DNA from 2 places in the Mesorhizobium sp. CNPSo 4661 genome. Region 2 is predicted to be linked to the other one. Evidence: predicted binding sites of a transcription regulator. Region 2 holds the regulator's gene; the other holds the start of a gene.
What was found. The regulator PhoB, encoded in region 2, activates phosphate uptake and scavenging genes when phosphate is short. The targets are predictions, from matches to a motif close to TGTCATNNANCTGTCAT.
Positions count from the first base shown of each region.

Region 1: the regulator PhoB is predicted to act here: its motif matches at 2,175-2,191, upstream of AC0YKC_RS18705 (acid phosphatase).

Region 1 is NZ_JBWGIO010000012.1:3,956-8,708, reverse strand. It holds gene AC0YKC_RS18720 (dihydrofolate reductase family protein) at 1-394, shown strand, start outside; gene AC0YKC_RS18715 (hypothetical protein) at 487-711, opposite strand; gene AC0YKC_RS18710 (cytochrome-c peroxidase) at 863-2,128, opposite strand; gene AC0YKC_RS18705 (acid phosphatase) at 2,335-3,867, shown strand; gene AC0YKC_RS18700 (putative bifunctional diguanylate cyclase/phosphodiesterase) at 3,941-4,753, opposite strand, start outside.
Region 2 is NZ_JBWGIO010000005.1:152,851-157,603, reverse strand. It holds gene AC0YKC_RS09240 (ROK family protein) at 63-1,304, shown strand; gene phoB (phosphate regulon transcriptional regulator PhoB) at 1,632-2,321, opposite strand; gene phoU (phosphate signaling complex protein PhoU) at 2,338-3,045, opposite strand; gene pstB (phosphate ABC transporter ATP-binding protein PstB) at 3,066-3,869, opposite strand; gene pstA (phosphate ABC transporter permease PstA) at 3,866-4,717, opposite strand; gene pstC (phosphate ABC transporter permease subunit PstC) at 4,721-4,753, opposite strand, start outside.

The DNA of each region.
Region 1 (4,753 bases), on a different contig from region 2:
GACCCATTGGGGCAACGCGGCGAGGAAATTTCCGAAGGACCCTTTCTACGCCTTCGCGCAGCGCATCTTGGAGGCTGAGAAGGTTGTGGCGAGCGGCAAGCTCGAGGCATCGCGCTGGGAACGCACGCGGCTCGTCAGCGGCGACCTGCCACGCGAGGTCGCTGCGCTGAAGCAAGGCGAGGGCGGCGACATCGCCGTGTTCGGCGGCGCGGGCTTTGCCGCCGCGCTGATCGCCGCCGGCCTTGTCGACGAGTTCCAGCTCTTCGTCAATCCTGCGGTTCTGGGCAGCGGCCGCCGCATCTTCGACGAGGGCGGTTTTGGCAGGCTGAAGCTCCTCGGCTCGAAGCCCTATGCCAGCGGCATGGTGGTGAGCCGCTACGCACCGGCGCAATGAGGGGCAACACCGAAGTCGCGCTGCCCTGAATCAATCCGCTTGAATCAATCCGGCAGCGCGGCTTCTCAACCGCCTGTTTGGCCGTGCCTTTCCTAGATCGGCTGCGAGCCGCCTCCGCTGACCAGCCGCAGTTGCGCGGCTGGCCGGCCGGGCCGTGGCCAGGCCGCCTGGTCGTTGCCTGCGGCAACGAACCAGCTGGCCTCGCGCGATGTCAGGCCGATAAGCACCCGGCCGGCATATTCGGCCGGCGCGCCATTGCCCGCATCGAACACCGCCCAACTGCTGCCGGGCGGCTCCTGCACCGCGACGAACCTCATCGGAGACTCCATCTGTGAAGAGATGGGCAACATAGCAGACGCGACTTGGCGTTCCTATGACGTGGCTCACATTGGCACACATTTACGGTGGATAGACGGCCCCGGCTGCAAGCATGCCGTGCGTCCCCATCAATCGCCTTGGCCGCTTGCCTTACTGCCCCGCCTGGTCGGCGTCGGTCAGCGTGCCAAGGAAGGCGACGATGTCGTCGATCTCGGCGTCGCTCAGCGCCGGCTTGTCGCCGGGCTTTCTACCGTTGAACGGCGGGTCGGTGTTGAGGTTCGGCCAGTAAGCCTTTGGCAGGTCGTCGAATTTGTCGACCGTGCCGTCCGCCATCGTCGGATACCAGCGCGCCGGATCGCTGTCGCGGCTGGCGTAGAAGGCGACCGCCTCGCGCAGGGAGTGGAAATAGCCATTGTGGAAGAAGCTTTTGCGCAAGGCCACGTTGCGCAGGGTCGGCGTCTTGAACAGGCCGCAATATTCGGCGCGTCCCTTGAAATCAGTGCGCAGCGGACCGCACAGGCCAAGGTCGACGTAATTGGGATCAGCATTGGCGGGGATCGCCGGGTTGCGCGGCACGCCAATCGCGATCAGGCCGTAGTCGGTGAATTGCGGCGGCTCGCCGTCATTGGCGGGTTCACTGAGATGGCAGCTCGCGCAATTGCCCTTCGCCCCGTCCTCGAACAGCATACGGCCGTGCAATTCCTGCGCCGAGAGCTGCGCCTTGCCGGCGAGGAAGGCGTCGTAGCGGCTGGAATAGGGATAGAAATCGGCGCTGCTCTGCTCGAACGTGCCGAGCGCTTCGACCGCGGCCTCGAAAGCGTCCTGCGGATGGTCAAGGACATCGGCGCCGAACGCCGCCTTGAAGGCGTCGGCATAGGGCGCCTTGCGCAGGCTGGCGACCACCTGGGCCTCATCCTTATTGCCCATCTCGAAGGGCGACAGCAGCGGGATCCTCGCCTGGTCCTTGCCGTGGTCGGCGCGACCGTCCCAGGTCAGGCCGCCGGTCGGGCCGTTGTCGACGCTCTCGTCGCCTTCGTCCTCGGAGTCGTAAAAATGCTCGGTGAAGGCCGGCGCCGCCTGCAGGTAGCGCAGCGATGGGACAGTGCGGACGCCCGGCTGGTCGAGCTTTGCCCCGCCTATCTCGACCGGCGAAGCCGAGGCCGGTCCGAAGGCGTGGTTGGGATCGTGGCAGGACGAGCAGGCCTGCTTGCCCGAGGCCGAGAGCGAAGGGTCGAAGAACATCTGCCGCCCGAGCGCAGTCAGCGCGTCGGCGCGGGCAAAGGCGTCCTGGCGCGACATGGGGCCGGGATGGACGCCGGAAGGTTCCGCGGTGTTGGCAGGCGCGGTCAAGCCGACCGTCAGGGCAGTCAGAAGGGCGATCGTGTGATTTTTCCGTCCCATCGTCTGTGGCGACATCCCTGATTTCCTTCGCCAGATTTCGTTCGCGACGTAAGGATCGAGTGCAACGGATTGATGACCGGCGTATTCGCTCACGAAACCGTGTTCGGCCGGGGCGGAACTGTCACAAAGGTGACAACGCGCCGAAGTAGCTGGGCATAGATGCAGGCTGCTTGCCTGCATTGCCGTCCTCCAGCCATTCCCAAGCCACGAGGCATTTCCCGATGACCCGGTCCTTTCTCTCGCTCTGCCTCGCCTCCACGGCGCTGGCATCGCTCTCCGTTGCTGCCCACGCGGCTCCTCCCGGCTACGACAAGATCGACACCGTCGTCGTCATCTACGCCGAGAACCGCAGCTTCGATAACCTCTATGGCGGCTTCCCCGGCGCCAACGGCCTGGCCAATGTCTCGCTCGACCAGGCGCGCCAGCTCGACCGCGACGGCAAGCCGCTTTCGGAATTGCCGCCGGCATGGGGCGGACTGACCGGCAAGGGCGTCACCCCGGCGGTGACGGAAGCGCAGAGCGCGCATCTTCCCAATGCCGCTTTCGCGATCGACGACCCCAAGGGCTTCAACGAAAGCACCAACGTCGTCACGCACGACCTCTGGCACCGCTTCTACCAGGAGCAGATGCAGATCGACGGCGGCCGGAACGACAAGTTCGTCGCCTGGGCCGATTCCGGCTCGCTGGTCATGGGCCATTACGACGGCTCGAACCTGCCGATGTGGAACATCGCCAAGAAATACGTGCTGGCCGACAATTTCTTCCAGGGGGCCTTCGGCGGCTCCTTCCTCAACCACTTCATGCTCGCCTGCGCCTGCGCGCCTTACTATCCGAACGCCGACACCAGCCCGGTGAAGGGCCAGATCGCCGTCGTCGAGCCGGATGGCGTGACGCTGAAGCCGGCCGACAATTCGCCCGCCTCGGCGCTGGGTGGCGTGCCGAAATTCGCCAATGACGGCGCCATCACGCCCGACTTCTACGCCGTCAACACCATGCAGCCGCCTTACCAGCCGAGCGCCAACAAGCCGGCGGAGGGTGGTGACAAGGCGCTGGCCGATCCGGCGCAGCCGACCACGCTGCCGCCGCAGCACGAGATCACCATCGGTGACCTACTGTCGCTGAAGGGCATTTCCTGGGCCTGGTATTCGGGCGCCTGGCAGGCGGCGCTCGACGGCAAGAACGCGACGCCCGTGCCGAATTTCCAGTTCCACCACCAGCCCTTCAACTATTTCGCGGCCTATGCGCCGGGCACGCCCGCTCGCGCCGAGCACATCAAGGATGGCGGCCTCGACGGCGTCGAGTTCATCAAGGCGATCGACGACGGCAAGCTGCCGGCCGTCACCTTCTACAAGCCGCAGGGCAACCTCAACGAGCACGCCGGCTATGCCGATGTGACCTCTGGCGACCAGCATCTGGCCGACCTCGTCGCGCATCTCGAAAAGAGCCCGCAATGGGCGCATATGCTGGTCGTCGTCACCTATGACGAGAATGGCGGCTTCTGGGACCACGTCGCGCCGCCCAAGGCCGATCGCTGGGGCCCGGGCAACCGCATCCCGGCCTTCATCATCTCGCCCTATGCCAAGATGGGCATGGTCGACCACACGCAGTACGACACCACCTCGATCCTGCGCTTCATCACCAACCGCTACGACCTGCCGGTGCTGCCGGGCATCGTCGCCCGCGACAAGGCGCTGCGCAACAACGACCAGCCGCCAATGGGCGATCTGACGGCGGCGCTCGATCTGACGAAGTAGGCGTTGAATACCCAAAGAAAAGGCCCGCTTCGGCGGGCCATTTCGTTGGCCTGGCGCCGGACCGCTGAACCGCCTATGCGGTCAAGGCTGCGTGCTGCTCGAAAAACACATGCAGCTGGGAGGCCGGCATAGGCCGCCCGAACAGCCATCCCTGGACATCCGTGCAGCCGTTCTCCCTGACCAGCAGATACTGGTCTTGCGTTTCGACACCCTCCGCCGTGGTCGTCATGCCGAGCGTGCTGCCGAGTTCGGCGACGGCCTTGACGATAGCCCGGCTTTCGCTGCTCTCGCACATCAGGCTGACGAAGCTGCGATCGATCTTGATGCGGTCGAACGGAAACGACCGCAGGTAGCTCAACGAGGAGTAGCCGGTGCCGAAGTCATCCATGGCGATGCTGACGCCAAGGTCGCGCAGGCCGTGCAGCGTTTGGATCGTATGCTCATTGTGGGCCAACAGCACTGACTCTGTGATCTCTAGCTCCAGCCGTGACGGCAAGAGATTGGACGTGGCGAGCGCCGAGGCAACCTGAAGCGGCAGACCCTGCTGCTTGAACTGGGCCGGCGAGAGATTGACGGCGATCTTGACCGGCTGAGGCCAACTGGCCGCGTCTGCGCAGGCTTGCCGCATGATCCACTCGCCAAGCCCTTCGATAACCCCGGTTTCCTCCGCGAGCTGGATGAATTCGCCCGGCGGCAGCAGGCCGAGCCGCGGATGGTTCCATCGCACGAGGGCTTCAAAGCCGGTAAGCTTGGAGGTCTTTGCGTCGTGCAGAGGCTGATAGTGCAGCACGAACTGATCCTGCGCCACGGCAAGCGCCAGTTCCGCTTCGAGCAGGCGACGCTCCTGCAGGCGCGCATCCATTCCCGGCTCGAACGACCGGCAGGT
Region 2 (4,753 bases):
TGTCAACGCTAGGCCATGGCATCATCACAAGGCCGCGATGACCGGGGAGGACGTGCGAAGACATGTCGGTCGGAATCCGTCACGACGATTTGCGCCGGCGCAACCGCGCCATGGTGATTTCGGCCGTGCGCCGCGCCGGCCAGCCTTCGCGCACGGAGATTGCCGCCACCACCGGGCTCAGCCACTCGACCATTTCGGCGATCTCCGCCGATCTGATCCAGGAAGGCATTCTCACCGAGAGCAAGGCCAGCGAGCCGACGGCGCTGAAACGCGGCCGGCCGCAGATCGGCCTGGCGCTGAACCCTGAAGCCGCCGCGGTGCTGACCGTGGTCTTGTCGCTGAACTTCCTGTCGGTCGCCGTGATCGATTATGCCGGCCAGGTGGTCGCCGAGGAGCAGCAGCGCTTGGACACGCTTGTCATGCCCCGCGACGACTTGATCGGCGAATGCGTGGCGATCGTCCGGCGCCGACTGCAGGATCCCGACCTCGAGGTGAGCAGCGTCGCCCGCATCGCCATGGGCATCCAGGGCATCACCGATTCCCACGCACGCGCCATGCTGTGGTCGCCGATAACGCCGCTGACCGGCATTCCTTTCGCCGACATCCTCGAGCAGGAATTCGGCATCCCCGCCACCATGGAGAACGACTGCAACATGATGGCGGTGGCGCTGCAATGGCGCGACCCCGAGCGCTATCGCGACGACTTCATCGCCATCCTCCTGTCGCACGGCATCGGCATGGGTCTGGTGCTGAAGGGCGCGCTGTTCACCGGCACGCATTCCTCGGGCGGCGAATTCGGCCACATGATCCACCGCCCGGGCGGCGCGCTTTGCCGCTGCGGCCGGCGCGGCTGCGTCGAGGCCTATGCCGGCAATTACGCGATCTGGCGCAGCGCCATGAAAATGAGCGAGGACGCCGAGCCGGTCGACGTCGGCGACGCCGACATGCGAGCCCTCGCCGCCAAGGCGCGCGAGAAGGACGGCCCCGAGCGGGAGGCTTACCGTCGGGCCGGCGAGGCGCTTGGTTTCGGTCTCGGCAGCCTGTTCGCCCTCATCGACCCGGCGCCCGTGGCCATGGTCGGCGTCAGCGCGGCCGCCTTCGACCTGATCGAGCCGGCGCTAAGGGCGGCGATCGCCCAGACCGCGGGCGGCCAGCACTCGGAATCGATCTCCTTCGACACCGAGCCTAACGAGCTGCCGCTGATCCGCGAAGGCTGCGCCATGCGCGCGCTGACCTTCGTCGACCAGGAGATTTTCGCGCCGGGCATGCAGGCAAGAGCGGGCAGCGGAAAAAACGTGGCCTGAGCGGCTTTGAAGTGACCGCTGGTCGCTGAGGACAGCAGCAGACGCTTGAGATTAGCGATGGCCCCGCAGCTTCGTCATTCCAGGGCGAAGCAGGAGCGAAGCTCCGTCGCGAAGACCCTGGAATCCATGCCGTTACTTCGATCGTAGGCGCAGCGGAGCAGAATTCTGCACCGCCCCGGCACGTCGAAGTCACGGAATGGATCCTCGGGTCTGCGCTGCGTCGCTACGCTCCTTGCTCCGCCCGTGGATGACGACGCTAGAAGCGTCTCGGCTAATCACCATCGCAGATGCCGGGAGCGGAGCCGTCAGCGCTTCCGCGCCCTATCCCTAATCCTCCCTGATCGCGTAACCCGCCCCGCGAATGGTTCGGATGACGTCGGGCATGCGGCCGTTGTTGACCGCCTTGCGCAAGCGGCCGACATGGACGTCCACCGTGCGCTCGTCGATATAGATCGTCTCGCCCCAGACATTGTCGAGCAGTTGGCTGCGCGAGAACACGCGGCCAGGATGCCGCATCATGAATTCGAGCAGGCGGAACTCGGTCGGGCCGAGCCTTATCTCGCTCTTCTTGCGGTAGACGCGATGCGACTCGCGGTCGAGCACGATGTCGCCGACCTTGAGCACGCTGGACAGCACCTCCGGCTTGGCGCGGCGCAGCAGCGCCTTGACGCGCGCCATGAATTCCGGCGTCGAGAACGGCTTGACCAGGTAGTCGTCGGCGCCGGTCGAGAGCCCGCGCACGCGGTCGCTTTCCTCGCCCCGCGCCGTCAGCATGATGATCGGCAGCCGCTCGGTCTCGGGCCGCATCCTGAGGCGCCGGCAGAGCTCGATGCCGGAAACCGCCGGCACCATCCAGTCGAGCACGAGCAGGTCGGGAACGTTTTCCTGAAGGCGGATTTCGGCCTCGTCGCCGCGGGTCACCACTTCCACCTGGTAACCCTCGGATTCGAGATTGTAGCGGAGCAGCACCCCCAGCGGCTCCTCATCCTCCACCACCATGATGCGTGGCGCGATCATCGGGGTAACCTTCTCGTCAGGCCGCCGGCGCCGACATTGCCGTCTCGTCCTGCTTGGGACGGTTGGCGGGCAATTGCGTACCGGTGAGCACATAATAGGCGTTCTCGGCGATGTTGGTCACATGGTCGCCGATGCGCTCGAGATTCTTGGCGCAGAACAGAAGATGCGTGCAAGCGGTGATGTTGCGCGGATCTTCCATCATGTAGGTCAACAGCTCGCGGAAGACGGACGTGTATTTGACGTCGATGCGCTCGTCGTCGTTGCGCAGCTTGGCCAGCGCAGTGGCGTCGCCCACCATATATTCCTGGGTCACGGCCTGGACCTGGATCAGCACCAGCTGCGCCATGGAATCGATCGAATGCGTGAGGTCGCGCGGCGCGGTGCTGACGCCGACCGCGCCAACGCGCTTGGCGATGTTCTTGGCAAGATCGCCGATGCGTTCGAGATCGCCCGCCATGCGGATCGAGCCGACAACGTTGCGCAGGTCGTCCGCCATCGGCTGCCGCTTGGCGATCAGCGTGATGGCGCGGTCGTCAAGCTCGCGCTGGCGCGCGTCCATGATGGCGTCGTCGGAGACGACGCGCTGCGCCAGCGCATTGTCGGTTTCGAGCAGGGCCCTGGTCGCGCCGCCGACCATGGAGCCGGCCAGATCGCCCATGTCGTTGATAAGCCGGCTGATCTGCCTCAGATCCTCGTCGAAGGAGGCGACGGTATGTTCGGCCATGATGATGTCCTCGTATGAACTCAGCCGAAGCGGCCGGTGATGTAGTCCTGCGTGCGCTTTTCGCGGGGCGAGGTGAAGATCTTCTCGGTCCGGTCGAACTCCACCAGCTCGCCCAGATACATGAACGCCGTCTGCCTCGACACGCGCGCCGCCTGCTGCATGTTGTGGGTGACGATGACGATCGTATAGTCGGCCTGCAACTCGTCGATCAGTTCCTCGATCTTGGCGGTCGACAGCGGATCGAGCGCCGAGGCCGGCTCGTCGAGCAGGATGACCTCGGGCTTCACCGCCACGGTGCGGGCGATGCACAGGCGCTGCTGTTGGCCGCCGGAAAGGCTGAGGCCGCTGGCGTTGAGCTTGTCCTTGACCTCGTTCCACAGCGCGGCGCGCTTCAGCGCCGACTCGACGCGGCTGTCCATCTCGGCCTTGCTGATCTTCTCATACAGCCTGACGCCGAAGGCGATGTTCTCGTAGATCGACATCGGGAACGGCGTCGGCTTCTGGAACACCATGCCGATCTTGGTGCGCAGCAGGTTGAGGTCCTGCGAGCGGTCGAGGATGTTCTTGCCGTCGAGCAGTACCTGGCCCTCGGCGCTCTGCTTCGGATAGAGCTCGTAGATGCGGTTGAGCACGCGCAGCAGCGTCGACTTCCCGCAGCCCGACGGGCCGATGAAGGCGGTCACGCTGCGCTCCGGCAAGGACAGGTTGATGTCCTTCAGCGCCTTCGATTGGCCATAGTAGAAATTGAGGTTCTTGACCTCGATCTTGGCCTTCTCGACGGTCGTGTCGGCTACGTTCAGGTCGGTGGACAACATCGGTTTCATCTGTCCTCTCTGCGTCCGGTCAGGCTGCGGGCGATGATGCTCAGCCCGAGAACCGTAAGGGTGATTATGAGTGCGCCCGTCCAGGCCAGTTGCTGCCATTCCTCGTAGGGGCTGAGGGCGAACTGGAAGATGGTCACCGGCAGGCTGGCCATCGGGGCATTGAGATTGCTCGACCAGAACTGGTTGTTGAGCGCGGTGAAGAGAAGCGGCGCGGTTTCGCCGGAGATGCGGGCGATCGCCAGCAGGATGCCGGTCACGATGCCGGACAGGGCCGCGCGATAGGCGACCGAGCGGATCACCACCCAGCGCGGCGCGCCGATGGCGGTGCCCGCTTCGCGCAGCGCGTTGGGCACGAGGTTCAGCATGTCCTCGGTGGTGCGCACCACGACGGGGATCACCAGGATCGACAGCGCGACGGCGCCGGCAATCGCCGAGAAGTGCCCCATCGGCCGTACCATCAGCTCATAGACGAACAGGCCGATGATGATCGATGGCGCCGACAGCAGGATGTCGTTGATGAAGCGCACGATCGTCGTGAGCTTCGAGAAGCGCCCGTACTCGGCCATGTAGGTGCCGGCCAGCACGCCGATCGGCGTGCCGACGATAATGCCGATGATGGTCATGACGATGCTGCCGTAGATGGCGTTGAGCAGGCCGCCGGCGTCGCCGGGCGGCGGCGTCATCTGCGTGAACACGGCCAGGTTCACCCCGGAGAGCCCCTTATAGAGCAGCGCTCCGAGGATCAACGCCAGCCAGGCGAGGCCGATGCCAGCCGCGACGACGCACAGCGCCATCATCACGGCGTTCTTGCGTTTGCGGCTTTGGTGAAGCGATGCGGCAGTCGACATCGGTCAGGCTCCCGTGCGGCTATCGATGCGCAACAG